Regions from separate parts of the Streptomyces sp. NPDC051940 genome, predicted to be linked through region 1. Evidence: riboswitches for the same ligand, from Rfam matches in the RefSeq annotation. Region 1 holds a riboswitch; each other region holds the start of a gene.
What was found. Region 1 has a riboswitch for thiamine pyrophosphate ahead of AB0M28_RS34535 (thiamine ABC transporter substrate-binding protein). Riboswitches for the same ligand answer to the same signal wherever they lie in the genome.
Positions count from the first base shown of each region.

Region 2: it holds a riboswitch for thiamine pyrophosphate, as region 1 does, so the genes downstream of both, thiO (glycine oxidase ThiO) here and AB0M28_RS34535 (thiamine ABC transporter substrate-binding protein) in region 1, are expected to answer to the same signal.
Region 3: it holds a riboswitch for thiamine pyrophosphate, as region 1 does, so the genes downstream of both, thiC (phosphomethylpyrimidine synthase ThiC) here and AB0M28_RS34535 (thiamine ABC transporter substrate-binding protein) in region 1, are expected to answer to the same signal.

Region 1 covers NZ_JBFAXR010000142.1:2,141-12,046, forward strand. The annotation lists gene AB0M28_RS34530 (iron ABC transporter permease) at 1-1,221, opposite strand, end outside; gene AB0M28_RS34535 (thiamine ABC transporter substrate-binding protein) at 1,233-2,312, opposite strand; TPP riboswitch at 2,361-2,482, opposite strand; gene rlmN (23S rRNA (adenine(2503)-C(2))-methyltransferase RlmN) at 2,572-3,678, opposite strand; gene AB0M28_RS34545 (SCO4226 family nickel-binding protein) at 3,839-4,087, shown strand; gene AB0M28_RS34550 (phosphatidate cytidylyltransferase) at 4,192-5,241, opposite strand; gene frr (ribosome recycling factor) at 5,439-5,996, opposite strand; gene pyrH (UMP kinase) at 6,146-6,907, opposite strand; gene tsf (translation elongation factor Ts) at 7,067-7,903, opposite strand; gene rpsB (30S ribosomal protein S2) at 8,080-9,009, opposite strand; gene AB0M28_RS34575 (M23 family metallopeptidase) at 9,523-9,906, shown strand, end outside.
Region 2 covers NZ_JBFAXR010000062.1:13,836-23,741, reverse strand. The annotation lists gene bfr (bacterioferritin) at 1-216, opposite strand, end outside; gene AB0M28_RS23305 (sulfite oxidase-like oxidoreductase) at 396-1,010, shown strand; gene AB0M28_RS23300 (DUF4396 domain-containing protein) at 1,023-1,562, opposite strand; gene AB0M28_RS23295 (deoxyribonuclease IV) at 1,635-2,525, opposite strand; gene pknB (Stk1 family PASTA domain-containing Ser/Thr kinase) at 2,527-4,446, opposite strand; gene AB0M28_RS23285 (thiazole synthase) at 4,581-5,378, opposite strand; gene thiS (sulfur carrier protein ThiS) at 5,384-5,587, opposite strand; gene thiO (glycine oxidase ThiO) at 5,584-6,774, opposite strand; TPP riboswitch at 6,772-6,884, opposite strand; gene AB0M28_RS23270 (SRPBCC domain-containing protein) at 7,015-7,437, opposite strand; gene AB0M28_RS23265 (FAD-dependent oxidoreductase) at 7,614-8,792, shown strand; gene AB0M28_RS23260 (Rv2175c family DNA-binding protein) at 8,872-9,237, shown strand; gene thiE (thiamine phosphate synthase) at 9,814-9,906, shown strand, end outside.
Region 3 covers NZ_JBFAXR010000001.1:230,826-240,731, reverse strand. The annotation lists gene AB0M28_RS01140 (FG-GAP-like repeat-containing protein) at 1-2,163, shown strand, start outside; gene metG (methionine--tRNA ligase) at 2,288-3,904, opposite strand; gene AB0M28_RS01130 (L,D-transpeptidase) at 4,036-4,923, shown strand; gene AB0M28_RS01125 (Uma2 family endonuclease) at 4,936-5,559, opposite strand; TPP riboswitch at 5,701-5,834, shown strand; gene thiC (phosphomethylpyrimidine synthase ThiC) at 5,826-7,601, shown strand; gene AB0M28_RS01115 (VWA domain-containing protein) at 7,729-9,120, shown strand; gene AB0M28_RS01110 (DUF393 domain-containing protein) at 9,554-9,906, opposite strand, start outside.

The DNA of each region.
Region 1 (9,906 bases):
CGGCGGTTCGTCGAGGGAGATCAGAAAACCGAAGCCGACGGTGACCGCGGAAGTGCCCAGCGGCAGCATCAGCATGGCGTCGAAACCGCGCACGAACCGTCCCGCCCTCCGGCTGACGGCAGCGGCGGCCAGTCCCCCGACGACGAGGGCGATAACGGTGGCCACCGCGGCGTACGAGAGGGAGTTGCCGATGGCCTCCAGCGGAGGGACGGCGAAGGTGCCGTCGGAGGTCTGCAGCCGCTCGTAGAAGCCGAAGCCGTATCCGCCGGGGGTGGAGAAGGAGCGCTCGACGAGCACGGCGAGGGGCAGCACTATCAGCACCGCCACGACCGCGAGCACCGCTCCCAGCAGCGTCCACTCCCCCGCCCCGCGCGGGCGGCGGGCGGTGCCGGCCGGCGCGACGAGCTTCAGCGCCGTCTCGCGCCGCCGCACGGTCCACGCGTGCACCGCGAGGATCCCCGCCACGGCGGCGAACTGGACGAGCGTCAGCACGGCGGCCGTCGGCAGGTCGAGGAAGTCGGCGGTCTGCCGGTAGATCTCGACCTCCAGCGTGGCGTAGTACGGCCCGCCGAGGATCTGGATCACGCCGAAGGAGGTGAAGGTGAAGAGGAAGACCATCAGCGCGGCGGCCGCCACCGACGGCCCGAGGGCGGGCAGCGTCACCCGCCGCCACGCCGCGAGACGGCCGGCGCCCAGCACCCGTGCGGCCTCCTCCTGGCGCGGGTCGAGCTGCGACCACAGGCCGCCGACGGTCCGTACGACCACGGCGTAGTTGAAGAAGACGTGCGCGAGCAGGATCGCCCACACCGTGGTGTCCAGGCGTACGCCCCACGTGTCGTCCAGCAGCCCGCCGCGTCCGAGCAGGGCCAGGAAGGCGGAGCCCACCACGACGGTCGGCAGGACGAACGGGACGGTCACCACGGCCCGCAGGAACTCCTTGCCCGGGAAGTCGAAGCGGGCGAAGACGTACGCGCCGGGCAGCGCGATCAGCAGCGTGAGGACGGTGGACGCGGCGGCCTGCCAGACGGTGAACCACAGCACCTCCCGGATCCCGGGATCCCCGAGGACCTCCGCGAACCGCCCGAACTGCCACTCCCCGCCCTCGCGCAGCCCGCGCCCCACGATGGCGGCCACCGGATAGACGAAGAACAGCGCGAAGAACGCGGCCGGCACGGCGATCAGGCCGAGCCGTACCGCGCTCCCGCGCGCGTGCCGTAGCACCGCGGGCCGCGTCACCTCACGACGAGCGACGTCCACGTCTTGATCCACTGCTCCCGGTTCTCGTCGATCTTCGCCGGTTCCAGTCCGAGCGGGTCGACCGTGGTGCCGTACTTGGTGAAGAGCTCGGGCAGCCGCGCGTCCTCCCGTACGGGGTAGACGAACATGTTCAGCGGCATGTCCTCCTGGAAGGTCTTGCCGAGCATGAAGTCGATCAGCTTCTTCCCGCCGTCCTCGTTCTTCGCCCCCTTCAGCAGACCCGCGAACTCGATCTGCCGGAAGCAGGTGCCCGTCGACACGCCGGTGGGCGCCTGCTTCGGGGCCGGCTTCACGTCGAGCACCCCGGCCGGCGGGCTGGAGGCGTACGAGACGACCAGCGGCTTGTCGCCCTTGCCGGCGCCCGAGAAGCGCTCGAAGTACGCCTGCTCCCAGCCGTCGACGACCTCGACGCCGTTGTCCTTGAGCTGCTTCCAGTAGCCCTCCCAGCCGTCGTCGCCGTACTCGGCGATGGTGCCGAGGACGAAGCCGAGGCCCGGGGAGGAGGTGGCGGCGTTCTCGGTGACCAGGAGGTTCTTGTACTCGGGCTTCACCAGGTCGGCGAAGGTCTTGGGCGGCTCGAGCTTCTTGTCGGCGAAGTACTTGCGGTCGTAGTTGACGCAGATGCTGCCGTAGTCGATCGGCGTGACCCGGTGCTCGCCGCTGTCGAGCTGCAGGTCCTTCGGGACGGACCCCAGGTCCTTCGCCTTGTACGACGTGAAGATCCCGTTGTCGAGGCCGCGGGAGAGCAGGGTGTTGTCGATGCCGAAGAAGACGTCACCCTGCGGGTTGTCCTTGGACAGGATCGCCTGGTTGACGGCGGAGCCGGCGTCCTTGCCCTTGAGTACCTTGACCTTGAGTCCGGTCTGCTGCTCGAACTCCTTCAGCACGCTTGCGGAGGCCGCGAAGGAGTCGTGGGTGACGAGCGTGACGGTCTTCGGCGAGCCGCCGCCCGCGTCCCCGCCGGAGTCGTCGCCGCAGGCGGCGAGGGCGGTGGCGCCCAGCGCCACGGCCAGGGCGGTCGCGGCGGCGCGCCGCGGGCGGATCCTGCCATTCATCGGCTTCATCGGGCTGCTTTCCTGAACGGGCAGGGCATGGCAGCACGAAGCGAGAGTCGGCCGAACTTCCTACCCAGAATTACCTGGGCGAGGTTCGAGGGTCTGCGGCCTGTGCCCGTGGTGGACGGTGCCGCACTCTCAGCGCTGCGAGCGCTCCCCTGTCGGTTTGTACGAATGAACGATAGCAGCGTGCAGGGGCGGCGGAGTCCGGCCGGACCCGGGCCTGCTTCGCGGCCCGTTCTCCGGCCTGTCCCCCGGCCTACTTCTCCGCTGCGGCGAGCTGCCCGCAGGCGCCCTCGATCTCCTGACCGCGGGTGTCGCGGACCGTGACGGGAACACCGTGGGCCTCCAGGGCCGCGACGAACGCGCGCTCGTCCTCCGGCCGCGAGGCCGTCCACTTCGACCCGGGCGTCGGGTTCAGCGGGATCAGGTTCACGTGGACGCGGTTGCCCTTGAGGAGGCGGCCCAGCAGGTCCGCCCGCCATGCCTGGTCGTTGATGTCCCGGATCAGGGCGTACTCGATGGACACGCGACGCCCGGACTGCTCGGCGTAGCCCCACGCGGCGTCGAGCACCTCGCGGACCTTCCACCGGGTGTTCACGGGCACCAGCTCGTCGCGGAGCTCGTCGTCGGGTGCGTGCAGCGACACGGCGAGGCGGCACTTGAGGCCCTCGTCGGCGAGCCGGTTGATGGCGGGCACGAGGCCGACGGTCGACACGGTGATGCCGCGCTGCGAGAGCCCGAGCCCGTCCGGCTCGGGGTCGGTGAGGCGGCGGATGGCGCCGAGCACGCGGTTGTAGTTGGCGAGGGGCTCGCCCATGCCCATGAACACGATGTTCGACAGCCGCGCCGGCCCGCCGGGCACCTCGCCGTCGCGCAGGGCGCGCATGCCCTCGACGATCTGGTGCACGATCTCCGCGGTCGACAGGTTCCGGGTGAGCCCCGCCTGCCCGGTCGCGCAGAAGGGGCAGTTCATCCCGCACCCGGCCTGCGAGCTGATGCACATGGTGACCCGGTCGGGATACCGCATCAGCACGGACTCGACGAGCGTCCCGTCGAACAGCCGCCACAGCGTCTTGCGCGTCGTGTCGTCGTCACACGACAGATGCCGCACGACGCTCATCAGCTCGGGCATCAGCGCGTCGCGCAGCCCCTCCCGCGCGCCGGCCGGGATATCGGTCCAGTCGGCGGGATCGCTGGTGTACCGCGCGAAGTAGTGCTGCGACAGCTGCTTGGCCCGGAACGGCTTCTCCCCCAGGGCGGCCACAGCCTCCTTACGCTCCGCAGGCGTGAGGTCGGCAAGGTGCCGCGGCGGCTTCTTGACCCCGCGGGGGGCGACGAAAGTGAGTTCTCCGGGTTTAGGCATAGCCCTACCAGTGTCGCAGATCGGGAGCCGTGACCCGCACCGCGCACAGGGCCCGTGGAATCACCCGCCGCCGTCGGGCCCTGACGCTCCGTGGCACATCAGGCGGCCTTCCGACGCGGGGTGCAGCATGGAAGTACCGGCCATCAGGAGGTGCGTGATCATGACGGAGTTCATGGACGTTCACCACGGGATGAAGGGGATCACGGACGCTCAACTGCAGGAGGCACACCGCGCGGACCTGGCCATCCAGGCCGACGAGGGAGTGCAGTTCAAGCAGGCCTGGGCAGACCCCGAGTCCGGAGTGGTCTACTGCCTTTCGGAGGCACCGTCGGCGGAGGCGGTACAGCGCATTCACGCCCGCACCGGCCACCCGACGGACGAGATCCACCCAGTGCCGCTCTCGGCCTGACCCCTGCCCAGCGCGGGGAAGGGTGCGACGAGCGCCGCTCGCCCGCGCCGGGCCCATCCCGCACCGCGAGGGGCGGGCTCAGTTCACGCTCTGCCGCGGGCCGCTCAGTTCATCCCCACGAACGCCACCAGCAGCAGCCACACCACCGGCGCCGTCGGCAGCAGGGAGTCCAGGCGGTCCATGATGCCGCCGTGGCCGGGCAGCAGCGTGCCCATGTCCTTGATGCCCAGGTCCCGCTTGATCATCGACTCGCCGAGGTCGCCCAGCGTGGCGCTCGCGGCGACGGCGAGCCCGAGCACTAGACCCTGCCACCACCGGCCGTCGTCGATCAGGAACTGCATGCACAGCGCGCCGGCCACCATCGCGAAGGCCGCCGCGCCGACCAGGCCCTCGCGGGTCTTCCCGGGGCTGATCCGCGGCGCGAGCTTGTGCTTGCCGAACTTGTACCCCACGGCGTACGCGCCGGTGTCGCTCACGACGGTGAGGATCAGGAACGTGAGCACCCGCCACGGTCCGTCCGCGTCCGCCGCCAGCATCATCACCACGAACGTGGCGAGGAAGGGCACGTAGAACGCGGCGAAGACGCCGGCGGTCACGTCCCGCAGATAGTCCTCCGGCGGCTCCGTCATCCGCCAGACCAGCACCGCGAGCGCCGTGAGGGCCATCGCGACCCACGCGCCCTCCGCACCGCGGGCGTACCCGGCGACGACCATGGCGACGCCGCCGACGGCGAGCGGGATCAGCGGGGCCTTGACGCCCTTCTGCTCCGACAGCCGGGAGGTGAGCTCCCACAGACCGACGACCACGGCCGCGGCCACGACGCCCACGAAGACGACCTTGTAGACGAAGAGCGAGGCGATGATCACCGCGCCCAGCCCGAGGCCGACGCCGACGGCCGCGCCGAGGTCCCGGCCGCCGCGCTGGCGCCTCTGCGGCTCGGGCCGCGGCTCGGCCGGTCCCGCCGGCTCGGCCGGCCGTGCGCCCTGCGGACCGCTCACCGGCGGCTCCTCGGGCGGGACGCCGGGCACCATGGGCATGGGCTGAGTCTGCGCCGGATCGGCACCGACCGGCCCGGGACCCGCCGGAGCGGGCCCCTGTCCGTTCGGCCCCCAGTAACCGGGGCTGTTCGGGGCGCCCCAGGAGGAATCATTCACTGCTGAGGTGTCCCTCGAGTAGCTGTACCGGTTGATGGAGTGGGTCGTCGTGCGGGAGCCCCGCCGTAGCGCGGAGGCGGGCGCCCCCGCGCGGGCGACAGGAGGCCTCAGACCTCCGATCGCGGGCGGCAGAAGGCCGTCAGACCAGTCGCGAGCGACAGGAGGCCAGACCTCCGGTCGCGGGCGACAGAAGGCCGTCAGACCTCCAGCAGCTCCGCTTCCTTGTGCTTGAGCAGCTCGTCGACCTGCGCCACGTACTTGTGGGTGGTGTCCTCGAGCTCCTTCTCGGCGCGGCGGCCCTCGTCCTCGCCGACCTCGCCGTCCTTGATCAGCTTGTCGATGGTCTCCTTGGCCTTACGGCGTACGGAGCGGATCGACACCCGGGAGTCCTCGGCCTTGCCGCGCGCGACCTTGATGTACTCCTTGCGGCGCTCCTCCGTCAGCTGCGGGAAGGTCACCCGGATGATGCTGCCGTCGTTCGACGGGTTGACGCCGAGGTCCGAATCCCGGATCGCCTGCTCGATGTTGCGCAGGGCGCTCTTGTCGAACGGGGTCACCACGGCCATCCGCGGCTCCGGCACCGAGAACGACGCCAGCTGGTTGATGGGCGTCGGGGCGCCGTAGTAGTCGGCGACGATCTTGTTGAACATCGCCGGGTGGGCACGGCCGGTGCGAATGGCGGCGAAGTCCTCCTTCGCGACCACGACGGCCTTCTCCATCTTCTCCTCGGCCTCGAGGAGGGTCTCTTCGATCACCATTGGCTCCTGGTCTCGTCAGTGAGCGGGACTGCCGCCGCTCCCGCACGCGTCTCCCCTGCACGGTGTCCGACCGGCAGGCGGTTGTCCATCCCTCGCGGTGATGGCCATCCCTCTCAGGTGAGGGCGTCACCTCACCGGGGAGGGCTTCAGCCCCGTGTGCTGTGGTCGCTCACCAGCGTGCCGATCTTCTCACCCTTCACGGCGCGGGCGATATTGCCCTCCGCGAGCAGCTCGAAGACAAGGATCGGCAGCTTGTTGTCCCGGCACAGGGTGATGGCGGTGGCATCGGCCACCTTGAGGTCCCGGGTGATGACCTCGCTGTACTCCAGCGCGTCGAACCGCACCGCGTCGCGGTTGGTGCGCGGGTCGGAGTCGTACACCCCGTCCACGCCGTTCTTGCCCATGAGCAGCATCTCCGCGTCGATCTCCAGCGCGCGCTGGGCGGCGGTGGTGTCGGTGGAGAAGTACGGCATGCCCATACCGGCGCCGAAGATCACGACGCGGCCCTTCTGCAGATGCCGTACGGCGCGCAGCGGGATGTAGGGCTCGGCGACCTGGCCCATGGTGATGGCGGTCTGCACGCGCGAGTCGGTGCCCTCCTTCTCCAGGAAGTCCTGGAGGGCCAGGCAGTTCATCACGGTGCCGAGCATGCCCATGTAGTCGGAGCGGGCCCGGTCCATACCGCGCTGCTGCAGCTCGGCGCCGCGGAAGAAGTTGCCGCCGCCGATGACCACGGCGATCTCGGCGCCGTCGCGGACCACCGCCGCGATCTCGCGGGCGACCTTGTGCACGACGTCGGGGTCCACCCCGAGGCCGGTACCGCCGGAGAACGCCTCGCCGGAGAGCTTCAGCAGGAAGCGCCGGGGCTTGGTCCTCTCGGGGTGGCTGTGGTCCGCTCCGTCATTCATCTGGGTCTCCTCGTACACAAACCGAGAAGGCCATTGCCGCGGGGTCTTCGGTGTTTCGAATCCCGGACTCGGCAATGGCCTCCTCGTCGATCGGTCGCCGTCGTCTCCGCTTTCCCGGGTTCGAACCCTAGCGGGACGGACGGCCTTCCGCAGTTACGCTCAGGCGCCGACGCGGATGCGCGAGAAGCGCTGCAGCGTCACGCCGGCCTCGTCCAGTACCTTCTGGACGGTCTTCTTGTTGTCGTGCGCGAACGCCTGCTCGAGGACGACGTTCTCCTTGAAGAAGCCGTTGACGCGACCCTCGACGATGCGCGGCAGGGCGGCCTCCGGCTTGCCCTCCTCGCGGGAGGTGGCCTCGGCCACGCGGCGCTCGTTCTCGACGGTCTCGGCCGGGACGTCCTCACGGGTGAGGTACTTCGGCGCGAAGGCGGCGATGTGCTGCGCGACGGACTTGGCGACCTCGGCGTTCGGCTTGTCCAGCTGGACCAGCACGCCGACCTGCGGCGGCAGGTCCGGGGAGGTGCGGTGCATGTACGCGGCGACGTAACCGTCGGTGAACTGCGCGAAGCGGTCCAGGACGATCTTCTCGCCGAGGTTGGCGTTGGCCTCGTCGACGTACGCCTGCACGGTCTTGCCGGCCTCGATCTCGGAGGCGAGCAGCGCCTCGAGGTCGGCGGGGGAGGTCTTCGCGACGTGGACGGCGAGGGCCTCGGCGACGGAGACGAACTTGTCGCCCTTGGCGACGAAGTCGGTCTCGCACTTCAGCTCGACCAGCACACCGGTGGTGTTGTCGTCGGCGATGAGGGAGACGACGGCGCCGTTGGAGGCGTCGCGGCCCTCACGCTTGGCGACACCCTTCTGGCCCTTGACGCGGAGGAGCTCGACGGCCTTCTCGACGTCGCCCTCGGCCTCGTCCAGCGCCTTCTTGCAGTCCATCATGCCGGCGCCGGTGAGCTCGCGGAGCTTCTTGACGTCAGCGGCGGTGAAGTTCGCCATGATCTTGGATTTCTCTCTCAGAAGTCGGATCTACGCTGATCTGGGTTTGATCCACGTCCCGGCGTCGATCCACGCGTCTCTCGGCGTCGATCCACGCGTCGGCGTCGATCTACGCGACGGACGGCGGGGGTTTCGCGCCCCCCGCCGTCATGCACGCCGCGTTCCGGGGGCCTGGGTCAGGCCTGCTCGCCCTCGGTCTCAGCGGACTCCTCGACCGCCTCGACGACCGCGGGGGCCGGGGTCTCGACGACAGCGGGGACGACGGTGTCGTCAGCCGCGGGCACGCCCACGACCGCGTCGACGGCGGCCTCGGTCTCGGTATCGGCCTTCTTCTCACCCTCGAGGAGGTCGCGCTCCCACTCGGCGAGGGGCTCGCCGGCGCCCTTCTCGGCCTTCTCGTCGCCCTGCGCCTGGCCGGAGCGGGCGATGAGGCCCTCGGCGACGGCGTCGGCGATCACACGGGTGAGCAGGGTGACGGAGCGGATCGCGTCGTCGTTGCCCGGGATCTTGTAGTCGACCTCGTCGGGGTCGCAGTTGGTGTCGAGGATCGCGACGACGGGGATGCGCAGCTTGCGCGCCTCACCGACGGCGATGTGCTCCTTCTTGGTGTCCACGATCCAGACGGCGCTCGGCACCTTCTGCATGTCGCGGATGCCGCCCAGGGTCTTCTCCAGCTTCGCCTTCTCGCGGGAGAGGACCAGGAGCTCCTTCTTGGTGAGGCCGGAGGCGGCCACGTCCTCGAAGTCGATCTGCTCGAGCTCCTTGAGGCGCTGCAGACGCTTGTAGACGGTGGAGAAGTTGGTGAGCATGCCGCCCAGCCAGCGCTGGTTGACGTAGGGCATGCCGACGCGGGTGGCCTGCTCTGCGATGGCCTCCTGCGCCTGCTTCTTCGTACCGACGAACATGATGGAGCCGCCGTGCGCGACGGTCTCCTTCACGAACTCGTAGGCGCGGTCGATGTACGACAGCGACTGCAGCAGGTCGATGATGTAGATGCCGTTGCGCTCGGTGAAGATGAATCGCTTCATCTTCGGGTTCCAGCGCCGGGTCTGGTGCCCGAAGTGGACGCCGCTCTCCAGCAGCTCCCGCATCGTGACGACGGCCATGGCCGTACTCCTCGGTTTCTCGGTTGTCGCCCCGGCCGTTTTCGGCCGGTGCATTGCCTGACGCCCCTGGTGACGACGCGCCCTCCCGCTGCACGCGGGGGGACCGAGAGTCGTCGTGCCACGGCTCGTGCTACTCGCCGGTGGCGGGGCGTGCGAAGTCGACCCGGGTGACCCGGGTCGCCATGAAAAGTGTACGGGACGGGGGGAGGGGGTTTGACCAGGAGCGGGTCCGAGGGGTGACGGGGCGGCGCGCGGGGCCCGCGGCGGGGGCCGGACCTGCGGTTACGGGGGCGGCGGGGGTGGTTCCTGAGGGTGACGGGGTTGTCCACACCGGCCGGGCTGTCCACAGCGGGGGCCCTTGATCCACGCGGATGCGGACTCCTGCGGAAGGCTCGCGACATGCGATACGACGAGGGGCGGCCGGGGACGGACGGGTGGTGCCCGGCGGCCCGGGCGATGCGTCCGGCCGGGGCGACGGGGCGGGGGGCGCTGGGGCCTTTGCGGGCGCCGGCCATGGCGCTGGCTCTGGCGCTGGCGTGGGCCGGCGGTCCGGCGGCGGCGGGCCCGGTGGGACCCCCTCGCGCGGGGGCGGAGGGGGTGCGGGGTGGGGACTCGGGAGGGGTGGCGCGGGTCGAGCACGTACGAGGGGTGACGCGAGTAGGTCTGGCACGGGGCCGAGCGGAGGGCCGTGCGACGGCCGCACCGGGTCCGGGTGACCGGATCGGCTCGCCCGGGGACAGAGCGTGGCCGGTGACGGGCCCGACGGGCCGCCGCCCCGTGATCCTCCGTGGCTACGACCCACCGGCCACGCCGTACGGAGCGGGACACCGGGGCGTGGATCTACGAACGACCCCGGGCACCCCGGTAAGGGCCGCAGCGGCCGGAACGGTGACGTTC
Region 2 (9,906 bases), on a different contig from region 1:
CTGGTAGTTCGGCAGCCCGTCCAGGAACAGGATCCGGTCGGTGAGCACCTCCGCGTGCTTCATCTCGTCGAACGACTCGGCCCGCGTGTACTTGGCGAGCTTCACCCACCCGAAGTTCTCCTGCATCTTCGCGTGCAGGAAGTACTGGTTGATGGCGGTGAGCTCCGCCGTCAGCTGCTCGTTCAGGAACTCGATGACCTCGGGGTCGCCCTGCATGGCGCTTGATCCTTCCCTGCGTGAGGAGTTGCCGTCTCCGGCACCGATGCGCTGCGCATCCTTGCACCACCGAGCGATCCGATCCAGTAAGTGCATGCTTACTATGAGTTGCCCGTATGTGTCCCCGGACGGACCGCCCCAGGTCCTGACCACCCGCATCCGTCTGACACCATGGAGTCATGGGTCAGCTCGAAAGCCGCGCAGGGGCGCTTCCTCCAGGCCAGCGGCTGCAGAAGGGCTGGCCGGTCACCCACTACGGCCCCGTGCCCAGGTTCAAGCCCGACCGCTGGGAGTTCCGGGTCTTCGGCGCCACCGCCGACGGCGGCAAGCACTGCTGGAACCACGAGGAGTTCTCGGCCCTCCCGTACGAGACGGTGGTCGCCGATCTGCACTGCGTGACGAAGTTCAGCATGCTGGGCGCCGAATGGGGCGGCGTACTGGCCCGTACGGTCGTCGAACTGGCGCCGCCGGCGGACGACGTCACCCATGTGATGGTGTGGGCCGAGTACGGGTTCAGCTCGAATCTGCGCCTGGACGACTTCCTCGCCGACGACACCGTCTTCGCCACGCACAAGGACGGCGAGCTCCTCACGGCCGAGCACGGCTTCCCCGTACGGCTCATCGTGCCGCGGCTGTACGCCTGGAAGGGCCCGAAGTGGGTGCGGGGCGTGGAGTACATGACGGCCGACCGCCGCGGCTTCTGGGAGGAGCGCGGCTACCACAACATCGGCGACCCGTGGCGCGAGCAGCGCTACTCCTACCAGGAGGAGCCGGGCGAGGGTCCGGAGCTCTGAGCCCCGCGCCCGTCAGTGGTACTGGTGCACCACCGCGTGCCCCCTGCCCCGGCCGATCATCCACTTGTTCACCGGGGTCGTGACGACGAACGCCACGGCGAAGGCCAGCGCCAGGGCCCACCAGAACAGGGCGTCCGACAGCTGCGCGTCCATCGCGCCCGGGATCACCAGCAGGGAGGCGTTGTCGACCAGCTCCATCACCGCGATGGACACCGTGTCGGCGGCCAGGGCCACCCCGACCGCGGCCCTCAGGCTCAGCCCGGCGCGGGTGACGGCCCAGAAGGTGAGCGAGTAGCCGAAGAAGAACGCCAGCACGATCGACAGCGCCAGGGTGGGCGCGTTGTGCCAGGCCAGCGCGGTGCCGATCGCCATGCCGAGCACCTCGCCGATGGCGCAGCCGGTGAGGCAGTGCAGGGTGGCCTTGACGGCCATGGACCAGCTCGCCGGGCCGTGTCCCTGGTGTGCGGCGCCGTGTCCCTCGTGGGCCTCGCTGTGCGCGTCGGGTACCACGGGTGCGGCGTGGTGTGCGTGTTCCGGATGCCCGTGCTGCATGGGATTCCTCCAGCGCCTGATCGAGGGTCCTCTCGACGACGAGAACCATATACCCCGTCGGGGTATTCCGTATCAGATTCTCCGCAACTGCTTCAGCCGCCGGATGTCGCGCCCGTGACCCTTCTCGTCCTTGCCGCCGGGCGTCTCGATGATCAGCGGCACGCCCTCGGTCGCCGGATGGCTGAAGATCTCCTGGAACGCCGCCGCCCCGATCCTGCCCACGCCGATGTTCTCGTGCCGGTCGAGCCGCGAGCCCGCTCCGGCCTTCGAGTCGTTGGCGTGGATCAGCCGCAGCCGGCCCTCGCCGGCCACCGCGACCAGCTCGTCCAGCAGCGCCTTCATCCCGCCCGCCGGCGCCAGATCGTGCCCCGCGGCGAAGGCGTGGCAGGTGTCGAGGCAGATGCCGAGCCGCGGATGGCGGTCCAGGGCGTCCAGATACGGGCCCAGATCCTCGGCCAGCGAGCACAGCGAGAAACCCTGCCCGGCCGTCGGCTCCAGCAGGAACAGCGGATCGTCGTCGCGGTCCAGTTCGTCCAGCAGCGGCAGGACCAGCTCCCGTACCTGCGCGAGCGCCGTCTGGCGCGTCCGCCCGCCCGTCGCCGAGCCGGTGTGCACCACGACGCCTAGGGCGCCGATCTCGCGGGCGCGGCGCAGCGAGTGCCGCATGGAGTTCACCGAGGCGGTCGCGGTGGCCGGCGTGTGCGAGCCGAAGTTGATCAGGTAGGGGGCGTGCACGTACGCCGGGATCCGCGCCTGCTCGCAGGCCGTACGGAACGCCTCGTCCTCGCGCGGATCACCGTCCGGCGTGGCCCAGCCGCGCGCGTTGGCGACGAAGACCTGCACCGACTCGCAGCCCAGCTCGCGTGCCTTGGCCAGGCCCTTCTTCGCCAGCCCGCCGGCCACGGGCACATGGCTGCCGACCGGGTTGCGCAGCCGGGCGGGGGACAGTCTCCTCGGGCTCACGTCACCTGATCCAGATGGTGATCTCGCTACCGCGGGGCGCCTCGTCGCCGCCCTTCGCGGACTGGCTGAACACCTTGTCGCCGAAGAAGACCTGGTTGCGGTTGACCTCGAAGCCGGCGTCGCGCAGCTTCTGCTCCGCCTCGTCGGCGCTCAGGCCCACCACGTCCGGGACCTCGACCAGGTCCTGGCCCTTGGAGATCGTCAGCCGGATCGTGTCGCCCTCGGCGGCCTCGGCACCGGGTGCGGGATCGGTCGTGGCGACCTTGCCCGCGTCCTCGGCGGAGTACTCCCGTACGGGGGCGACCTCGACCTCGAAGCCCGCCTCGCGCAGCTCCTGCATCGCGGTGCCCTCGTCCTCACCGACGACGTCCGGCACCTCGACCGGCTGCCCCTTGCTGACGACCAGCGGCACGGCCGTACCGCCCGCGACGTCCTCACCCGCGGCGATACCCGAGGAGATGACCGAACCGGCCCGGTAGGAGTCGTGGAACTCCTCCGTGACCTTCCCGGCCCGCAGCCCGGCCTCCTGCAGAGCCTTCTTCGCCTGCTCGAGGGACATCCCCTCCAGCTGCGGTACGCGCGCCCGCTCCGGGCCCTTGGAGATCACCAGCGTCACCGTGCCGTGGTCGCGGATCCGCTCGCCCTGCCCGGGGTCGCTGCTGATGACCTTGCCGCGCTCGACGGTGGCGCTGAACGCCTCCTTGGTCCGGAACCGCAGGCCCTCCTTCTCCAGGGCGCCGGTGGCCTGCCCCGCGGTCTTGTTGAGCACCGCCGGGACCTTGGTGAACTGACCGGAGTTGATGTACCAGACCCCGGCCCCCACACCCAGCACGATCAGCGCGGCCAGCAGCGCGATCAGCCCGCGCCGCGGCACCCCGGGGGACCGCTGTCCGCGGCCCGGCGGGACGGGCGGGGCCGGCGGCGGACCCGGCGGCGGGCCCGCGGGCAGCACGCTGGTGCGGTTCAGGTCCGCCTGCGCCGCGGGGTCCTGCCGCGGCAGCACGCTGGTGAGGTCCTCGGAACCGCTGCGCTCCTCGCGCAGGGCCGTGGGCGGCATCGCGTCCAGCTGTACGTCGGTGAGCGCCGCCCGCACCGCGCGGGTCTTCTGCAGCAGCTCCACCGCGTCGGCCGGCCGCCGCTGCGGATCGCGGGCCGTGGCCGCCAGCACCAGTCCGTCCAGCTCCGGCGCCACCGCCGGGGCCAGCTCGGAGGGCAGGCCGACGTCCTTGTGTAGCGCCTGGTACAGCACCTGGGCCGGGGAGTCGCCGCGGTGCGGCTTGTAGCCGGTCAGCAGCTCGTACAGCATCACGCCGCACGCGTACACGTCCACGCGGGCGCTCGTCAGGCCGTGCTCGATCTGCTCCGGGGCCAGATACGAGACCGTGCCCAGCATCTGGCCGCCGGCGTTCGTGGTGTGCGTGTTCGCGGCCCGGACCAGGCCGAAGTCGGCGACCTTGACCCGGCCGTCGTCGCCGATCAGCACGTTCTCCGGCTTCACGTCCCGGTGGATCAGACCGCTGCGGTGCGCGGCGCCCAGCGCCGCGAGCACCGGCTCCATGATGTCCAGGGCGGCGCGCGGCTGCAGCGCCCCGCGCTCGCGCAGTACGTCGCGCAGGGTGCAGCCCGCGACGTACTCCATCGCCAGGAAGACGTACGGTCCGTCCACGCCCTGGTCGTAGACCCCGACCACGTTCGTGTGCGAGAGCGCGGCCGCGGCTTTCGCCTCGCGGATGAAGCGCTCCACCGACTGGGGCTCCGCGGCGAGCGCCGGGAGCATCACCTTCAGGGCCACCACCCGGTCCAGTCGCAGGTCCAGGGCGCGGTAGACCGTGGCCATGCCGCCGACGGCGATCCGCGCGTCGACGCGGTAGCGGCCGTCGAGCGTATGCCCGACCAGGGGGTCGTGAAGGGTCGTGTCCACGAGGGGATTCTACGAGGGACGCGACGGATGCCCCGATTCCGCGCGATCCCTGCAGCAGTACTGCAGCGAAACGGTGACCCACGTCACTCTGCGGTGAGTTGGGGGGCCCGGGCCGGCGAAGGGCGGGCTCTCCGTCACACGAACGCAGGCCGCTCCGGATCGAACGCCGCGCGCCCCTCCTCGGGCGAGCTGGCCCGGGCGAAACGCCGCCGCGGGATGCGCCCCGCGCGCCGCGCCAGCCGCCCGGCCGCCACCCCGTGCCGCATCGCCGCCGCCATCAGCTCCGGATCCTGCGCCCGGGTCACCGCCGACGCCAGCATCACCCCCGCACACCCCAGCTCCATCGCCTGCGCCGCGTCGGAGGCCGTACCGGCGCCCGCGTCGAGGATCACCGGTACGCCGGCCGCCTCGACGATCAGCTCGAAGTTGTGCGGGTTGCGGATGCCGAGCCCCGACCCGATGGGGGAGCCCAGCGGCATCACCGCCGCGCAGCCGGCGTCCTCCAGCCGCCGCGCCAGGACGGGATCGTCGTTCGTGTACGGCAGGACGGTGAAACCGTCGTCGACCAGCGTCTCGGCCGCGTCCAGCAGCTCCACCGGATCGGGCAGCAGGGTCCGCTCGTCGGCGATCACCTCCAGCTTCACCCAGTCCGTGCCCAGGGCCTCGCGGGCCAGCCGTGCCGTGAGCACCGCCTCGCCGGCCGTGTGGCAGCCCGCGGTGTTCGGCAGCACCCTGATCCCGTGCTTCGCCAGAACGGACAGCACGGAGCCCTGTACGCCCGGATCGAGGCGGCGCATGGCGACCGTCGTCAGCCCGGTGCCGGAGGCGAGCAGCGCCCGCTCCAGGATGTCGAGGCTGGGCGCGCCGCCCGTGCCCATGATCAGCCGGGAGGAGAAGGCCGTACCGGCGATGACCAGCGGATCGTCCGTCATCACGGTCACCCTCCCTGCACGGCGGTCAGCACCTCGACCCGGTCGCCGTCCCCGAGAGGGGTGGCGGCCCAGCGGCCGCGGGGGACGACCGTCTCGTTGACCGCGGCGGCGACGCCCGTCGGGGCGGTGGTGAGGGTGGCCACGAGGGCGTCGAGGGTGAGGCCGTCCGGGAGCTCGCGCGGCTCCCCGTTCACACGGATCGTGCTCATGCGTTCGCCGGCTCCTTCGCGGAGGTCCGTCCGGCGAACCGGCCGGCGGAGAAGGGACGCGCCTCGGGCGGCAGTTCGCCCGTCGTCAGCACCTCGGCCATGGCGTCGCCCGTCACCGGCGTGAGAAGGACGCCGTTACGGCCGTGACCGGTCGCCAGGTGCAGGCCGTCGAGGGCGGTCGCGCCGAGCAGCGGCGCGTTGTCGGGGGAGACGGGACGCAGCCCGGCGCCCGTCTCCACCAGCGGCAGCTCGGTCAGGCCCGGGATCAGCTCGTGGGCGTCGCGCAGCAGCTCGTACACGCCGCCCGCGGTGACCGTGGTGTCCCAGCCCGTCTCCTCGCTGGTCGCGCCGATCACCAGCTCGCCGCTCGCGCGTGGCACCAGGTACACGTCGGAGCCGCGCACCACCGCCCGTATCGTGCGGGAGAGGAACGGCGCGTACGCGGCGGGGATCCGCAGCCGCACCACCTGCCCCTTCACCGGCCGTACCGGGGGCAGCAGCTCCTCCGGTACGCCGGCCAGCCGGCCGCTGAGGCTGCCGGCGGCCAGCACCGTCTGCCCGGCGGCGACCGCGCTGCCGTCCTCCAGCACGACCCCCGCGGCCCGTCCGCCGCTCACCGTCAGCTCCCGAGCCCGCGCGCGGTGGAAGGCCACGCCCGCGCGCTCGCAGGCGGTCACCAGCGCCCGCGCCAGCAGCCGGGGGTCCGTCTGGTGGTCGCCGTCCACCCGCAGCCCGCCGCGGACACCGGGCGCGAGCATCGGCTCCAGCCGGCGGCACTCGCGGCCCGCCAGCCACTGCGACGACAGGCCCAGCTGCTCCTGGAAGGCGTGCAGTTCCCGCAGCTGCGCGCGGTCGTCGGCGTCCAGCGCGACGGCGAGCGTGCCGCAGGTGCGGTACGCGATGTCCGCTCCGGCCGCCTCCTCGAGCTCCGCCGCGAAGTCCGCGTAGCGGCGGGCGGAGCTCAGATTGAGGGCGAGCAGCTCCTGCTCGCCGTAGTGCGCCTCGGTGACGGGCGCGAGCATGCCCGCCGCCACCTGCGCGGCGCCGCCGCCGGGCGCCGGGTCGGCGACGGCCACCGCCAGCCCGCGCTGCGCGGTGCGCCAGGCCGTGACGAGGCCGATGATGCCGCCCCCGACGACGAGGACGTCGTGGACGGTGCTGTGTGTGTGCGTAGCGACTGGCCGCATGGCGGAACAGCCCCTCCCTTCGCCGGCATGACCCGGATCAGGTTCGTACGGTCGGGGGCCGGCCAGCCCCCCTCTCAGCCCGGTCCGTCCGGGCTCCCGCGAGTGGTCTACGCCCGCCAGCCTAGCGGCAACGCCCGGCCACTTGAATGCCGCATCGGCGGGGCCGGGCAGGCGTGGACCCCTGCCGCGGGGAGGGGCGGCAGGGGGCCTGGTGGTGCGGGGACGTCCCGGCGGAGGCGCTCAACGGGCCAGGAACGCCGTCAGGCCGTCCAGCAGGATGCCGCTGCCCTCCTTCGCCATGTCCCGCTCCTCGGCGGACGCACACGCCTGGCTGAGCACGATCTCGCACCCGCCGTCCACCGGACGGAGGGCCAGACCCATGACCGTCGGCTCGGCACCCGGGATGTCCATCGAGAGGGTCAGCTTCTCGTGCTCGACGACCTCGATGTACGAGCCGCCGAGCGCGAAGTACCCGCCGGGCGTGACCATCGTGGCCTGCCACTTGCCGCCGGGACGGACGTCGAGGGAGACCGAACCGGGGGCCGCGTTCGCCCACTGCTCGTAGTCGCCCGGCGTGGTCCATGCCTGCCAGACCCGCTCGGCGGGGGCGGTCAGGATTCGGGTCAGGGTGTAGTCGTACGTCATGGTGTGCTCCTCGGTCATGGCCCGTCGCGGGCCCCGGTGTTGCCCCCGTGTCGGGGTGCTCGCGGGGGTAGACCAGGGACCGCGGGAAAACTCATCGCGCGGGCGGAAGCGGTCGTCACGGGGGTGGGCTGACCTATGGTGACCATGTGAGTGAGCGGACCAGCGGCCGGCGGGCCGTGATCGTGGGAGCCGGTATGGCCGGCGTGCAGACGGCGGTCGCCCTGCGGGAACAGGGCTGGGCGGGCAGCGTCGTGCTGATCGGCGCGGAACCCCACCAGCCGTACGACCGTCCGCCGCTGTCGAAGGCGGTGCTGCTCGGCAAGGCGGAGGACTCCGCGTTCGACGTGGACTTCGAGGGGCTCGGGATCGAGCTCCGTCTCGGCGAGGACGTGCTCGCCCTCGACGCGGACCGGCGGACGGTGCGTACGGAGGCGGGAGAGGTGCCGTACGACGCCCTCGTCATCGCCACCGGCGCCGAGCCCGTCGCGCTGCCCGGCAGCGAGGGCGTACCCGGCGTCCATCTGCTGCGGACACTGGACGACGCGGAGCGGCTCAAGCCGGTGCTCGCCGCGCGGCACGAGATCGTCGTGGTCGGTGCGGGCTGGATCGGCGCGGAGTTCGCCACGGCCGCCCGGGAGGCCGGCTGCTCGGTCACGGTGGTCGAGGCGGCGGACCGTCCCCTGGCGGGCGCGCTGCCGGCGGAGGTCGCGGCGCCCATGGCCGCCTGGTACGAGGACGCGGGCGTCCGGCTGCTCACCGGCGTCGCGGTGGCGCGCGTCGCGCAGGGGTCGGTGGAGCTCGCCGACGGCCGGGTGCTCCCCGCGGACGCGGTGGTCGTCGGCATCGGGGCGCGCCCCGCGACGCGCTGGCTGGCGGGCTCGGCCGTGGAGCTGGCGCAGGACGGATCCGTACGGGCGGACGAGCGGCTGCGCACCTCGGCCCCCGACGTGTACGCGGTGGGGGACTGCGCGTCCTTCCCGTCGACCCGGTACGGGGAGCGGGTGCTCATCCACCACTGGGACAACGCGCTGCAGGGGCCGGCGACGGTCGCCGCCAACCTGATCGCCGACAGCTGCGCGGACCCGGCCCGGGTGACGTACGACCCGGTGCCGTACTTCTGGTCGGAGCAGTTCGGGCGCTTCGTGCAGTACGTCGGCTATCACCGGGTGGCCGACGAGCTGGTGTGGCGGGGGGATCCCGCGGGGGCGTCGTGGTCGGTGTGCTGGCTGCGCGACGGCGTGCTGGTGGCGCTGCTGGCGGTGGGCAGGCCGCGGGACCTGGCACAGGGGCGGAAGCTCATCACGCAGGGGGCGGAGCTGTCGCCGCTGCGGGCGGGGGATCCGGCGGTGCCGCTGAAGTCGGCGGTGCGGTGAGGGGCACTCCCGGCCCTGAGAACCCCTCTGATGGACGTGCCCCGTTCCCGGTGTCGGCGGCAGATGGCAGGCTTGTCCTGTGACCGAGATTGACGCAAAGACCGATGCACTCGTACCCGCGTGGCTGACCCTGCCCGACATCGCCGAGCGACTGGGCACGGAGGTGACGCGCGTGCGCCAGCTTGTGAAGGAGGGCCAGCTCATCGCGGTGCGCCGCGGTGAGAACCGGGTGCTCATGGTGCCCGCCGACTTCATCGGCGAGGAGAAGATCGTGAAGGGGCTGTCCGGCACCCTCACGCTCCTGAAGGACGACGGCTTCAGCGACGAGGAAGCCCTCGAGTGGCTGTTCACGCCGGACCCGACCCTGCCGGGCACGCCCGCGCAGGCGCTGCGCGAAAACCGCGGCACGGAAGTGAAGCGTCGGGCGCAGGCGCTCGCCGTCTAGCCCCTCGCGGCCTGCGGCCGCGCCGCACCTCGGACGCTGCGCGTCCATGGGTGCGGCGCGGTCCGCGGTGCGCTGCGGTTAGCGCTGGCTGACGCGGTCGGCGCTGCGCGCCTCGTCCTCAAACGCCGGACGGGCTGGATTCGGTGCCGGTTGCGCTGGGATGCCGGCGGAGCGTAAGCGGAGTCGGCGCAGCCCCACCGGGGCATCGCAGGTATACCTCGGCGGAGCGCAAGCGGAGCCGCTCGCTTCGTACCGGCGGAGCGTCAGCGGAGCCGCCCCGCTCCGTATCCGGCGGAGCGCCAGCGGAGCCGTTCGCTGGGCGGCGCAGGGCGCCGTCCCCTCGCGCTCCGGCCGGCAAGGCCCCCTGGGGCCGCAGAATCGCTTCGAGCCGCCGCGACAACCGGCCACGAACACCCACCCCACCCACCCCGTCCACCCACCCCACCCACCCCACCCACCCCGCCCACCCCGCCCACCCCGACCGGTGACCGCTGCATGCCTTACCCGCCCCCACCCCCCGCCGGAGGCTGAGGCAGAATCCCCCCAGCCACGACCCGACCACCCCCGGGGGACCCGATGCCGTACCGCGCAGCGCTTCACGACGCCAGGCTCTACCTCTGCACCGACGCCCGGAAGCGGCAGGGCGACCTCCCCGCCTTCCTGGACGCC
Region 3 (9,906 bases), on a different contig from region 1:
AAGCTGGCCGGCAAGACCCTGCTGATCGCCGACTCGCCGTTCGCCAACATCAACTCCCCGGCGGACTCCAAGACCACCCTGACGGGCATCCGCTTCGGCTACGCCGACGGCAAGCTCACCCCGTCCGACACCTGGACCTACGACGCGGGCACCTACACCGGCGTCACCTGGGGCGCCCTGGAGCCGATCGGCGGCGGGCTCGTCGCGGTGTCCTGGAACCAGAGCCGCAAGTACACCGCCGACCTCACCCCCTCCGGCCACACCCTGGTGCTCGACACCGCGGACGGCAGCGTCAAGTGGGCCGAGAGCGGCCGGCTGTACGTGCGCCAGCTGCACCTGGACACCTCCCGCAACCGGATCGTGGCGCTGGAGCAGTCCGACTCCAACGAGGGCGTCAAGTACGAGATCACCTCGTACGACCCGGCCGACGGCACGCGCACCAGCCTCAGCACGCGTGTCAACGCGCTGCCGCTGACGCTGGAGGTCGGCGACATCCAGGGCGACGCCAAGCCGGAGTACACGGTCAGCGAGTCCACCGTCGACGGCATCTGGATGAGCAGCAACAGCGTCCGCGCCCTGAACGGCGACGACGCGAGCCTGCTGTGGAGCAGCACCGTCAAGCGGCCGAACAGCAGCGGCGACGTCGGCGCCGCCTGGGGCGTCCAGGCCGTCGACGGCAAGATCGTCGCCTCCTACATGGACGACAGCAAGACCGTCACCGCGGACAACCGCGGCTCGGCCCACTACGCCCGCATCGTCGCCTTCGCAGGCAACAACGGCGCGGTGAAGTGGCAGAAGCAGGGCGTCGTCGGCTCGATGCTCGACACCCAGCCGTTCGTCAAGGACGGCGGCTGGCGGCTGCGGACCGTCGACACCGACCAGAACGTCCTCGTCTACAACGCGGGCAGCGGAAAGCAGGAGTCCCTCCAGCCGCTGGAGGGCATCCCCTACACCGCCCAGACGACCGACGTCAACGGCGACAAGAAGCAGGACGTCGTCGTCGGCGGCTCCTCCAACGGCGTGTTCGCCTACGACGGCCCCTCGCTGGTCGCCGGCACGCCCAAGCGCCTGTGGTCGGCCACCCTGCCCGGCCGTATCGTGCAGATCATCAAGGCGGACACCACCGGTGACGGCCGGGACGAGATCGTCGTCGCCGCCGACACCGCCGCCGCCGTCCTGGACGCCCGCACCGGCAAGGTGCTCAGCGTGATCAACGCGCCGGCCGGCGAGTACGTGCGCAACGTCGTCGCCGCCGACCTCGACGGCGACGCCGCCGCCGAGGTGGCCTTCGCCACGGACAAGGTCCGCGCCTACCAGGGCGACGGCACCCTGATGTGGGAGTACGCCGTCCCGGCGGAGGTCGGCACCCCGGCCTTCGCGGACCTGTCGGCGGCGGACGGCAAGGTCTACGCCCAGTACCAGAGCCGCGGCAAGGACGTCACGATGTCGGCCGTCGTGGGCGGTGTCGCGCTGAACGGCAAGGACGGCTCGACCGCCTGGTCCTTCACCCCGCAGGCGCCCTCCTTCAGCCAGGGCAAGGTGCTCGGCATCCCGATGCGGGCCGGCACGTTCGCGTCCCCCGGCATCCCGTACGGCGACGGGCACGCGGTGGTCTTCACCTATGTGGTCCGCGGCAACAGCAGCCAGCTGCCGCCGAACCAGATGACCAACGTGGTGCAGATCCGTGACGGCCGCACCGGTGAGCTGCTGCACGAGGCCAAGGCGGGCGGCTTCTCCACCCTGCACAGCTGGACCACCGGGCCCGAGGGGCTGCTGGAGGGCGGCCTCGCCACGATGCGCACCTACCAGGCCGGCGGCCAGGACAACCACGTCAACGTCCTGGCAGACATCCGCGCCAGTTCCTTCGCCACCGGCCCCGACGGCAGCCGTCTCGTGGTGGCCAGCGGCACCCAGTTCGTGTCGCTGTACTCCGCGTCGCTGCTGAACTCCGGCCAGGCGTACCCGGCGAGCTCGGGCTACTTCTTCGCCAGCGGCGGCCGGGAGCACCTCGTGGGCGACCTCGACGGCGACGGCAAGGACGAGATCCTGCTGCTCGCCTTCGACGACTACGGCGCGGACCGTACCGCCGCTCTGATCGGCGTCGCGGTGTCCAACCCGTACACGGCCGTCCGCTCGATGATCACCCTGAGCATCGACAAGTAGTAGCGGTCAGGAGGGCCTGACGCGTTCAGGCCCTCCCCCCGCCGGGGCCAGACCGGATCGGCCGCACATACGACAGATGCCCGGCACCTTCAGGTGCCGGGCATCTGTCACGTACCGCCTGTACTCAGTCCTGCTTCGGCTCCTCCAGCCGCGGGAAGAGGATCTCGCCTTTGGTGACCTGGGCGCCCGCCGGCAGCCGGCCCCAGTCCGCCACCGTGTCGACGCGCTGGTCCGCCAGCGCGCCCAGCGACGCCCCGGCACCCAGTGACGCCCAGAGCTTCTCGGACGTCGCCGGCATCACCGGGTTCAGCAGGACGGCCGTCGCCCGCAGGGCCTCCGCCGCGGTGTAGATGATCGTGGCGAGGCGGGCCTGCGCGGCCTCGGACGTGTCCTTCGCGACCTTCCAGGGCTCCTGCTCGGTCAGATACAGGTTGACCTTCTTCACCAGGCCGAAGACCGCCTCGATGCCGCCCGCGAAGTCCAGCTCCTCGCCGATCTTCCGGTCGGCCGCCGCGGCGGCCTCCTTCAGACCGTCGACGATGACCTGCTCGGCCGCACCGGAGTCCGTGGCGGCGGGCAGCGTCCCGCCGAAGTACTTGACCGTCATCGCGCCCACGCGCGAGGCCAGGTTGCCGAAGTCGTTGGCCAGCTCGCTGGTGTAGCGCGCGGAGAAGTCCTCCCAGGAGAACGAGCCGTCCTGGCCGAACTGGATCGCCCGCAGGAAGTACCAGCGGTAGGCGTCGACGCCGAAGTGGTCGGTGAGGTCCTGCGGCTTGATGCCCGTCAGGTTCGACTTCGACATCTTCTCGCCGCCGACCATCAGCCAGCCGTTGGCGAAGACCTTGCCCGGCAGCGGCAGCCCGTTCGCCATCAGCATGGCCGGCCAGATCACCGCGTGGAAGCGCAGGATGTCCTTGCCCACCAGGTGCACGTTCGCCGGGAAGGTGCCCTCGAACTTCGCCTGGTCGGAGCCGTAGCCCACGGCCGTCGCGTAGTTCAGCAGCGCGTCGATCCAGACGTAGATGACGTGCTTGTCGTCCCACGGGACGCGCACGCCCCAGTCGAAGGTGGAGCGGGAGATCGACAGGTCCTGCAGGCCCTGCCGGACGAAGTTCACGACCTCGTTGCGGGCGGACTCGGGCTGGATGAAGTCCGGGTTGGCGGCGTAGAAGTCGAGCAGCTTCGGGCCGTACTCGGAGAGCTTGAAGAAGTAGTTCTCCTCCTTCAGCATCTCCACGGGCTTCTTGTGGATCGGGCAGAGCTTCTGCCCCGCGTACTCGCCCTCGCCGTCGAGCAGCTCGCCCGGCGTCTTGTACTCCTCGCAGCCCACGCAGTACGGGCCCTCGTAGCCGCCCTGGTAGATCTCGCCCTTGTCGTACAGGTCCTGCACGAACTCCTGGACGCGGTCGGTGTGCCGCTTCTCCGTGGTACGGATGAAGTCGTCGTGTCCGATCTCCAGGTGCTCCCAGAGGGGCCGCCAGGCCTCCTCCACGAGCTTGTCGCACCACTCCTGCGGGGTGACCCCGTTCGCCTGTGCGGTGCGCATGATCTTCTGACCGTGCTCGTCCGTGCCGGTGAGGTACCACACCTTCTCGCCGCGCTGGCGGTGCCAGCGGGTGAGGACGTCGCCTGCGACGGTCGTATAGGCGTGGCCCAGGTGGGGAGCGTCGTTGACGTAGTAGATGGGGGTCGAGACGTAGAACGCCTTCGTCCCCTGCTGCTCAGTTCCAGTGGCCGCCATGCTGAGAAATCCTACTGGGCGAACCGACACGCCCCGACCCGGGCGAATCATATGTTTCCGTTCAAATAACACATACAACAGCTCTCGGTACGAGATACGAGGTACGAGGTACGAGTTCCGGGAGTGACCCCTTGCGCAGAGCACCCAGCGCCCCCGTGCGCCCGCTGGCAGCAGCCCTGACCGCCGTACTGCTCCTGCTGGCGGGCGCGGTCCCCGCGGTGGCCGACGAGCGGCCGGAGGGGGGCGAGCACTTCGGCCTCGCCGACTACCAGCAGCTCCTGCCGTACGCGAGCACCCCCGATCAGGGCACCATCGCCCCCGAGATCCCCCGCGGGCGGGCCGCGCTGGAGAGCAACCAGCTCGAACCCGAGCCGCTGCCCGTGCTGCCGGACGTCGAGTCGTCCCCGCCGGGTGAGGGCGGCAAGCAGTACCCGTTCTGCACCCGCAAGGCCGGCCCGTACCAGCGGCAGGTCGAGCGCTATCTGGGGTTGAAGGCGGACGGCAGGCAGTCGGCGGCGGACTGCGCGGCGATCCAGGCGTACCAGCGCAAGCGGGACATCTGGCCGGCCGTCGGCTACGCGGGCGCCGTCACACACGGCGAACTGCTGCTGGCCAAGGTGCGCAAGAACCCGAACAAGGCGGGCCGCTGCCCGACCGGCGTCGGCCGGGTCGTCTGCGTCGACCTGGACCGGCAGCTGCTGTGGATGCAGAGCGGCGCCAAGCTGCTCTTCGCCCCGGTCCCCGTCCGCACCGGCCGCCCCGGCTACGACACCCGCACCGGCATGCACCGCGTCTACTGGCGCAACAAGGACCACTGGTCCACGCTCTACGACGCCCCCATGCCGTACAGCCAGTTCTTCGACGGCGGCCAGGCGCTGCACGGCACGTACGCCAGCGTCTACCGCGAGCCGGGCTCACACGGCTGCGTGAACCTCCGCTTCGCGGAGTCGAAGGCCCTGTGGCACCTGATGAGAAAGGGCGACCGGGTCTACGTCTTCGGCACCCGCCCGGTGCGCTGACCACCCGCCCGGTCAGAGCCGGTCGACGGCGGTCAGGTCGATGTCGATGTCGAAGGGGACGGTCAGCTTCAGCCGGTCGTGCTGGATGGAGTTCGTGACATAGACCCCGACGGCCGGATCGAGCTCGTACACGTACACCACGGGCCGCCGGCCGTGGCCCTTCTCCACCCGCCAGAAGTGTGGGATGCCCGCCTCCGCGTAGAGCTGCGGCTTGCGCTTGCGGTCGCGCTCCTCCGACTCGGGCGAGACGACCTCGACGGCGAGCACCACGTCGGCGCGGTCGTACCCGGTCTCGTCGGCCTCGTCGCTGACCGCTGAGGCCCGGACGAGGGTGATGTCGGGCTCGGGCCGGTTGCGGTTGTTGAGCACGACGCTCATCTCGCGGCGCACCCGGAGGTGGTCAGGGGCGAGGGTGCGCAGGGCCGTCTCAAGCATGGACATCGCAAGCATGTGAAAGCTGCGCTGAGGGCTCACGAACACCAGGCTCCCGTCGATCAGTTCCGTGTGCGGCGGGAGGTCGGGGATGCGGTCGAGGTCCGCGGCGGTGAAGCCGCCCCGGGGCGGGATCGCCCAGGCCGGCAACGCGGAGTCGCCATCGTGGGTGTGGAGCGGATCGGCGGTCATGGTTCCTCCCATGTACGGGATTCTCGGCCGTACGCCCAGACTAGCCGGGCGAAACGGGTGCATGCCCCACGAAGGAGTGATCAACGCCGGTGCGGTGACCCGACGGGGTCCTCTTCCCCCGCCGCCGGGCGGGCCGCTACCGTACAAGCACAATTCGCACACCGCGGGAGCTCGGAGCACCGGGCTGAGAGGGCGCTGACGACGGATCGCTGATCCGCGACCGCTGCGCCGACCGCCGAACCTGTTACCGGGTAATGCCGGCGTAGGGAGTGGGTCTCATGACCTTGCAGGATGCACGCACGCCTGAAAACGGCCGGGGCGGGACGAAGACCGGCTGGCACAAGGGCTATCTGACCGGATCGCGGCCGGACCTGAACGTCCCCGTCCGCCGGGTGCACCTCACCAACGGGCGGGCCGTCACGCTGTACGACACCTCCGGCCCGTACACCGACCCGGACGTCACCACCGACGTCCGCCGGGGCCTCGCGCCGCTGCGCGAGAACTGGATCATCGGCCGCGACGACACCGAGGAGTACCCGGGCCGCCCCGTCCGCCCCGAGGACGACGGCATCAAGCACACCTCGCCGCGCGGCGGCAACCTGCGCAACCTCGACGCCGTCTTCCCGGGCCGGCCGCGGCTTCCGCGCCGGGGGCGGGACGGGCGGGCGGTCAGCCAGCTCGCGTACGCGAAGCGGGGTGAGACCACCGCCGAGATGGAGTACGTGGCGATACGCGAGGGCGTGACCCCCGAGTTCGTACGCGACGAGATCGCCGCCGGCCGCGCCGTCCTGCCCGCGAACGTCAACCACCCGGAGATCGAGCCGATGATCATCGGCAAGAACTTCCTGGTGAAGGTGAACGCCAACATCGGCAACTCCGCCGTCACCTCCTCCATCGAGGAGGAGGTCGAGAAGATGACCTGGGCCACCCGCTGGGGCGCCGACACGGTCATGGACCTCTCCACCGGCCGCAACATCCACACCACGCGCGAGTGGGTGCTGCGCAACTCACCCGTCCCGATCGGCACGGTGCCGCTGTACCAGGCCCTCGAAAAGGTCGACGGCAAGGCCGAGGAGCTGACCTGGGAGATCTACAAGGACACCGTCATCGAGCAGGCCGAGCAGGGCGTCGACTACATGACCGTCCACGCGGGCGTCCTGCTGCGCTACGTCCCGCTCACCGCCCGCCGCAAGACGGGCATCGTCTCGCGCGGCGGCTCGATCATGGCGGCGTGGTGCCTGGCGCACCACAAGGAGAGCTTCCTGTACGAGAACTTCGAGGAGCTGTGCGAGATCCTCGCCGCGTACGACGTGACGTACTCCCTCGGCGACGGCCTGCGCCCCGGCTCCATCGCGGACGCCAACGACGAGGCGCAGTTCGCGGAGCTGCGCACGCTGGGCGAGCTCAACCGGATCGCCAAGTCCCACGACGTCCAGACGATGATCGAGGGCCCGGGCCATGTCCCGATGCACAAGATCAAGGAGAACGTCGACCTCCAGCAGGAGATCTGCGAGGAGGCCCCGTTCTACACCCTGGGCCCGCTGACGACGGACATCGCCCCGGCGTACGACCACATCACCTCCGGCATCGGCGCCGCGATGATCGCCTGGTGGGGCACGGCGATGCTCTGCTACGTCACGCCCAAGGAGCACCTGGGCCTGCCGGACCGCGACGACGTGAAGACGGGCGTGATCACGTACAAGATCGCCGCCCACGCCGCGGACCTCGCGAAGGGCCACCCGGGCGCCCAGGAGTGGGACGACGCCCTGTCCGACGCCCGCTTCGAGTTCCGCTGGGAGGACCAGTTCAACCTGGCCCTCGACCCGGACACCGCGCGCGCGTTCCACGACGAGACGCTCCCCGCGGAGCCGGCGAAGACGGCGCACTTCTGCTCGATGTGCGGGCCGAAGTTCTGTTCGATGAAGATCAGCCAGGACATCCGCCGCGAACACGGCGGCGCGCTCGCGGTGGAGGAGATCGAGGCGGGCATGGCGGAGAAGTCCGCGGAGTTCGCGGCGACGGGCAACCGGGTGTACCTGCCGGTCGCCGACTGACCCGCCGGTGCGGGGGTGGGGCGGTCCGTGTCCTCACCCCCGCACGGAGGGCCCCGGTGCCGGGGGCTCGCGGCGGGCCGTCGGCCGGAACGGCTCCCGCCGGGGACGGAGCTGGGACACTGGCCGCGTGAGCGTCATATCCCTTGCCAAAGGTGCCCATACCGCCGTCGCCGCCGATCGCGTCCACGCCGTACTGGTCTGGCAGGACACCCCCGGGGCGCCCGACGCCGACGCCTCGGCGCTGCTTCTGGCCGCGGGTGGCCGGGTGCGGGACGACGGGGACCTCGTCTTCTACAACCAGCCCGTGCACTCCTCCCAGGCCGTACGGCATCTCGGCAAGCAGCGCGGGCCGCTCGGCGTCACCGACACCGTCGAGGTGGACCTGCGGCGTGTGGAGCGGGGGATCGAGCGCATCGTGCTGGGGGCGTCCGCCGACGGCGGGACGTTCGGGGAGCTGCGGGGGCTCACGTTGCGGTTGGTGGACGCCGGGTCGGGGGCCGACGTCGCCCGGTTCGAGATGACGGCCGGGACTGAGACGGCGTTCATCGGCGGCGAGCTGTACCGGCGCGACGGGCGCTGGAGGTTCCGGGCCGTGGGCCAGGGGTACGCGACCGGCCTCGCGGGGCTGGCGACCGACTTCGGCATCACGGTGGACGAGGAGCCGCCGATGCCGGCCGGAGGCCCGGCTCCCGTGCCGCCCGTACCGCACGCCGGCGTCCCGGCGTCCGTGCCGCCGCCCGCACCGCCTGCCCCCGGCCTGGTCAAGGGCGAGGACCTGCTCCCCGTCGACATGCGCAAGCGGCTCTCCCTGCGCAAGGAGCAGGTCGCCGTCAGCCTGCGCAAGCACGGCGCGGAGGGCGTGGTCGCCCGCGTCATCCTCGTCCTCGACGCCTCCGGCTCCATGGCCGCCCTCTACCGGGGTGGCACCGTCGCCGGTGTCGTGGAGCGGATGGCCGCCGTCGCCGCCCAGCTGGACGACGACGGGGAGATGCAGGCGTGGACCTTCGCCACGAACCCGGCCCGGCTGCCGGATCTGCGGATCGGCGAGCTGCCCGACTGGCTGCGCCTGCACGTGCGTTGCGGCGAGGTGTCCCTGTTCCGGCGGCGCCGGCCGAAGCACGGGCTGCTGCCGGGCCAGGTGGACATGCGGCTGGTCGGCGCCATGAACGACGAGCCGAAGGTCATCGCCGAGGTACGGGCGCACGTGCGGCGGCACCCGTCCGCCGCCCCGACCCTGGTGCTGTTCTTCTCGGACGGCGGCATCCACCGCGACGCGGCGATCGAGCACGAGCTGCGGGCGGCGGCGGAGGAGCCGCTGTTCTGGCAGTTCGTGGGGCTGGGCCAGGCGTCCTACGGCGTGCTGGAGCGGCTGGACACCATGGCCGGGCGGCGCGTGGACAACGTCGGGTTCTTCGCCGTCGACGACATCGACCAGGTCCCCGACCCGGTGTTGTACGACCGGCTGCTTTCCGAATTTCCGTCCTGGCTGATCGCCGCCCGCTCGGCGGGAATCCTCTGACCTGCGGCGATGTAGACCCGTGTGCTCGTATGACTGGTACGACGACTGAGCCGCGAGGTTGGTATGTCCGGTAAGTTGCAAGTCGTTTAGGTTCTACCGTAATTCGTCGTGGCTAAATGAGCGCATGACCGAGAACCCCACCCGAGCCGACCGGCTGCTCCGCGGCCTGCTGGCGCTGTGCAAGGCCCTCGTGCTGGCCGTCGCGGGAGTCCTCCGCGGCGGGCGGCGCGCGGCCGTCGCCGGCGGCGCAGGGCCCGCGGAGTCCGCCGCTCCGGCCGCGACGCCGGCGAAGCGCCCGGTCGTCCGGCTGCCGCGGCCCGCGCCGGCGGCCGACGTGCCGTCGTACGACGCGCCCGCCTTCGAGGCCCCCGTCCCACCGCCCGCCACGATGTACTCCGGCGGGAGGTTCTGGCCGCCCCCGCGCTCTCCGCCCTCAGCCCGAACCGTTCGGCCTCACCGCACAGGCCGGCGTGCCACCCGGCAGCCGGTGCCTGTTGGCGGCGATCAGCCGGTAGACACCGTGGCCCAGCCACACCGCGGGGGGAGTCTGAAGGAGCAGGCCGAGGGCCCGCCAGCCGGGCCCCGCACTGCGCAACAACCGGGCGACCGCCCGCACCCCGCCGTACACCTGTCCGCCGGGGGCGATCCACACCACCTCGTGAACGGCACGCGCGGCGCTCACGCCGAGCGCGTCGAGATCGGTGAACTGCCAGGGCACGGCCTCGCAGCGGGGCCGGATCCGCCGTTCGGCGAAGCGCACCGAGGACGTACAGAAACCGCAGTCCC